DNA from 2 places in the Achromobacter sp. 46006 genome. Region 1 is predicted to be linked to the other one. Evidence: riboswitches for the same ligand, from Rfam matches in the RefSeq annotation. Region 1 holds a riboswitch; the other holds the start of a gene.
The links. Region 1 has a riboswitch for glycine ahead of AC6LKG_RS08040 (D-amino acid dehydrogenase). Riboswitches for the same ligand answer to the same signal wherever they lie in the genome.
Positions count from the first base shown of each region.

Region 2: another riboswitch for glycine. It lies ahead of gcvT (glycine cleavage system aminomethyltransferase GcvT); the one in region 1 lies ahead of AC6LKG_RS08040 (D-amino acid dehydrogenase).

Region 1 is NZ_JCBANN010000010.1:48,187-50,379, reverse strand. It holds gene ampC (class C beta-lactamase) at 1-314, opposite strand, end outside; glycine riboswitch at 501-591, shown strand; glycine riboswitch at 593-679, shown strand; gene AC6LKG_RS08040 (D-amino acid dehydrogenase) at 724-1,953, shown strand; gene AC6LKG_RS08035 (sulfite exporter TauE/SafE family protein) at 2,005-2,193, opposite strand, start outside.
Region 2 is NZ_JCBANN010000018.1:1,922-4,114, forward strand. It holds gene gcvT (glycine cleavage system aminomethyltransferase GcvT) at 29-1,129, opposite strand; glycine riboswitch at 1,213-1,335, opposite strand; glycine riboswitch at 1,369-1,461, opposite strand; gene AC6LKG_RS11515 (ZIP family metal transporter) at 1,550-2,193, opposite strand, start outside.

The DNA of each region.
Region 1 (2,193 bases):
TCCAATGACAGGCGGCCGGTCGCCTGCGCGTAGGCGGCCAGCGTGACGGTGAAGGTCTTGCTGATCGATCCGAGTTCGAACAGGGTGTCGCTGGAGACCGGGCGACGCGGCTCGCGCGAGGCATCGCCGTAATTGAAGAAGCGCTGTTGGCCGTTGCGGCTGACGCCGATGGCCATACCGGCGATGCCGTACTGGCGCATGACCTCGGCCACGGCCGCGTCGACGGCGATGGTGGCGCGATCGGCCCTGGCAGGCGTTCCGGCCGGGGGCGTGGCGGCAGCCGGAGAGGCCGTGGCGGCCGCGGCCAGGGCCATCGCCAGGGCGGCAAACAACAGGGAACTGCGGGGCGTTGCCGGAGCGCGCATGCGGGATCGTCCTATCGCTGGAAGCCGGCGCGGGCCGGCGGATGAGGCGCCCAGTGTAGAGCCAATTCCTTTCCGCCCTGGTATTAACCCTGAGTCCCGCCCGCGACGAATTTGGCTATTCTCGGTGCGTCGATTCAAAACCCCGCAGAAGAGTCCCGCCCCCGTGGCGGGCGCCGACGGAGCAACCGCCCCGGAAACTCTCAGGCAACAGGACTGCGCGGTCTAGACAATCTGGAGAGAGGCGCCTGGCGCCCACCGAAGGGGAACCCGCGCCGCCGCGCCCGGGTGAAGCTCTCAGGTACAGAGACAGATGGGGTGCCGCGATCATTAGGTCGTGGCCACGCCATCTGGAGCCATCATGCCCCGCATCGCCATCATCGGCGCCGGTATCACCGGCGTCACGTCCGCCTACGCCTTGAGCAAACTGGGCTACGACGTCACCGTCTACGACCGCCAGCGCTATCCCGCCATGGAGACGTCCTTTGCCAACGGCGGCCAGTTATCCGCCAGCAATGCCGAAGTGTGGAACAGCGCCGCCACCATCATGAAAGGCCTGCGCTGGCTGGGCCGCCACGACGCGCCGCTGCTGCTCAATCCGCGCCCGAGCTGGCACAAGTATTCGTGGCTGGCCCAGTTCATGGGGCAGATCCGCAACTACCGCCAGAACACCATCGCCACCACCCGCCTGGCGATCGAGGCGCGCCAGCACCTGTACGCCATGGCCGAGGCGGAAGGCATCGACTTCGACCTGGAGCGCCGCGGCATCCTGCACATCTACCACGATGCCGCCAGCTTCGAGACCGCGCGCCGCGCCAACGCGCTGCTGCGCGAGGGCGGGCTGGAGCGGCACGCCGTCACGCCGGAGGAAATCCGCGGCATCGAGCCGACGCTGCAAACGCCCTGCCACGGCGGCTTCTATACGCCGTCCGATGCCACCGGCGACATCCACAAGTTCACCAGCGGCCTGGCGCAAGCCTGCGCGCGCCGCGGCGTGCGCTTCGAACAGGACGCGGACATCCGCGCCATCAGCCGCGACGGCCTGCCCTACGTGCTGGATATCGCGCGTGAAGAGGGCGCGCGGCGCGAACAGCACGAGGCCGACGCCATCGTGGTCTGCGCCGGCGCCGCCAGCCGCCGGTTCGCGCGGCAATTGGGCGACAGGCTGAACATCTATCCGGTCAAGGGCTATTCGATCAGCGTGCACCTGGACGACGCCGCCAGCCAGGCCGCCGCGCCCAGCGTGAGCCTGCTGGACGAGGCCGCCAAGATCGTCACCAGCCGCCTGGGCGACCGTTTCCGCGTGGCCGGCACGGCCGAGTTCAATGGCTTCAACCTGGACATCCGCGCCGAGCGCATCCAGCCGCTGGTGGACTGGACCCGCCGCCACTTTCCCGGCGTGCGCACGGCGCGCGTGGTGCCGTGGTGCGGTCTGCGGCCGATGATGCCCGACATGATGCCGCGCGTGGGGCCGGGCAAGCGGCCGGGCGTGTTCTACAACACCGGCCATGGACACCTGGGATGGACGCTGTCGGCGGCAACGGCGCAAATGCTGGCGGTAAGCGTGCGGGAGGGGATGGGACTGTCGTAAAGCCATTGCGGCAGACCACAGGCCTGGGCCGGGCCGGACGCGGACCGGTCCTCAATGCCCCAGCAGCCGCGGCAGCGACGAAGCCAGCAGCGTCAGCCCCGAGCAGGTCAGCAGCCCCAGCACCAGGCGCCGGAAGGTGACCTCCGAAATGCCGATGTACAGGCGCGTGCCCAGCAGCGTGGGGATCAGCATGGCCGGCGCCACCACCGCGAACATGGGCGCCATGTCGCGCGTGACGAT
Region 2 (2,193 bases), on a different contig from region 1:
GCCCGGCCAGCGGCGCGAAGCTTCGAGTTTACGAGTGTTCGACGGCTTTGCCGTTACGGACAAACGGCAGCTTGCACACCAGGGCGGGCACCCACTTGCCGCGGATGTCGACCTCGACCGTGTCGCCCGCGACCACGCCTTGCGGCAGGCGGGCAAAACCGATCGACACGCCCAGCGTCGGCGACATGGTGCCGCTGGTGAGTTCGCCCGTGCCGTTCTTGGTGCGCACCGCCATGTGGGCGCGCATCACGCCGCGTTCCTGCAGCTTCAGGCCGACGAAGGCGGCGGGCGTGGCCAACTGCTCCAGCGCGTCGCGGCCGATGAAGCGGCGCTCGGGGTTCTTCAGGGACACCGTCCAGGTCAGCGCGGCTTCGCCGGGCTGGGTCAGTTCGTCCATGTCCTGGCCGTAGAGGTTCATGCCGGCTTCCAGGCGCAGCGTGTCGCGCGCGCCCAGGCCGGCCGGGCGCACGCCCTGGGCCGCCAGGTCGCGCCACAGTTGCACCGCCTCGGCGGCGGGCAGCACGATTTCGAAGCCGTCTTCGCCGGTGTAGCCGGTGCGCGCCACCAGGGTGTCGTCGCCGACGCGGGCGGCCACGAACGGGGTCAGCGACTCGCTGGCGGCCTGCCAGGCGGGGCGCGCGGCCCAGACCTTGGCGCGGGCATTGGGGCCCTGCACGGCGATCATGGCCAGGTCGCGGCGCGGCGTGATGGTGACGTCGAACTTGCCGGCCTGCCTGACGCGCTGCATCCAGGCCATGTCCTTGTCGGCAGTGCCGGCGTTGACCACTACGCGCCATTCATCGGCGGCGAAGAAATACACGATCAGGTCGTCGATGACGCCGCCCTGCGGGTTCAGCATGCAGGTGTAGAGCGCCTTGCCGGGCACGGTCAGCTTGGCGACGTCGTTGGCCACCAGCCGCTGCAGGAAGGCGTAGGCATCGGGGCCGGCGATGTCGGCGTTGAGCATGTGCGAGACGTCGAACATGCCGGCGTCCTGGCGCACCGCATGGTGCTCTTCCAGTTGCGAGCCGTAGGCCAGGGGCATGTCCCAGCCGCCGAAGTCGACCATGCGGGCGCCAGAGGCGATATGTTCGTCGGCCAGCGGGGTGCGTTTGAGGGGTGCGGACATGCGCGGGTACTCCGGAGCGGCAGCGTTGCCAGGGTTACGGAATGCCGCCGGCGGACAGGATGCGCCCACGCAACGGCTGAATCTTCCGCCCCTCTGTCCTTTTGCCTGAGAGTTGCCCCGCGTGGCGGGTTTGCACCTTCGGCGCCTGGGCTGCTCGCTATGTCCCTGATTGGGCAGCGGCGCCAGGTCTCTCCAGAGTGCTGCTTTGCCGAGTCCGCGCGGTGAAAACCGGGACAGGGCAAGCATGCGCGGTATGGGATACCTGAGCGATTCCGGGCGAATTGCGCCTTCGGCGGCAGCCGCGAACGGCCGCTCTCTCCCGCAACATGCGTGACAGCGCCGAAAGCATACCGCGAAACGCGATTGCGTTGTTGATCCGTGAACCCGTGAACGCTGGCCGGTCGCCGCGCCGCGCCCGTGTCAGCCCAGCGCGGTGTCCAGCAGCATCATCAGCACGAAGCCCAGCATCAGCCCGCAGGTGGCGTAGACCTCGTGCCCCTTGCGGTGCGATTCGGGAATGATTTCGTGGCTGATCACGAACAGCATGGCGCCGGCGGCAAAGCCCAGGCCCCACGGCAGCAGCGCCGCCGACCAGCCCACCACGGCCGCGCCCAGCACCGCGCCCACCGGCTCGACCAGGCCGGACAGCATGCCCAGCGCCACCGCGAACGCGCGCTTGTAGCCGGCGGCGATCAATGCCACGGCCACCACCAGGCCTTCGGGGATGTCCTGGATGGCGATGCCGGTGGCCAGCGCCGTGCCGCGCACCGGGTCGTTGCCGGCGTAGCCGACGCCGATGGCCAGGCCTTCGGGCAGGTTGTGCAGCGTGATGGCGAAGACGAACAGCCAGGTGCGGCGCAGCCGGTGCGCCTCGATGCCCTCGCGGCCCTTGATGAAATGCTCGTGCGGCAGCAGCCGGTCCATCAGCAGCAATGCCGCCGCCCCCAGCAGGATCGCGGCGCCCACGGTCAGGCCCGCGCCCCAGGGGCCCGCGCCCTGCGACTCGGCAGCCGCGATGCCCGGCGCCACCAGCGAGAATGCGCTGGCCGCCAGCATCACGCCGG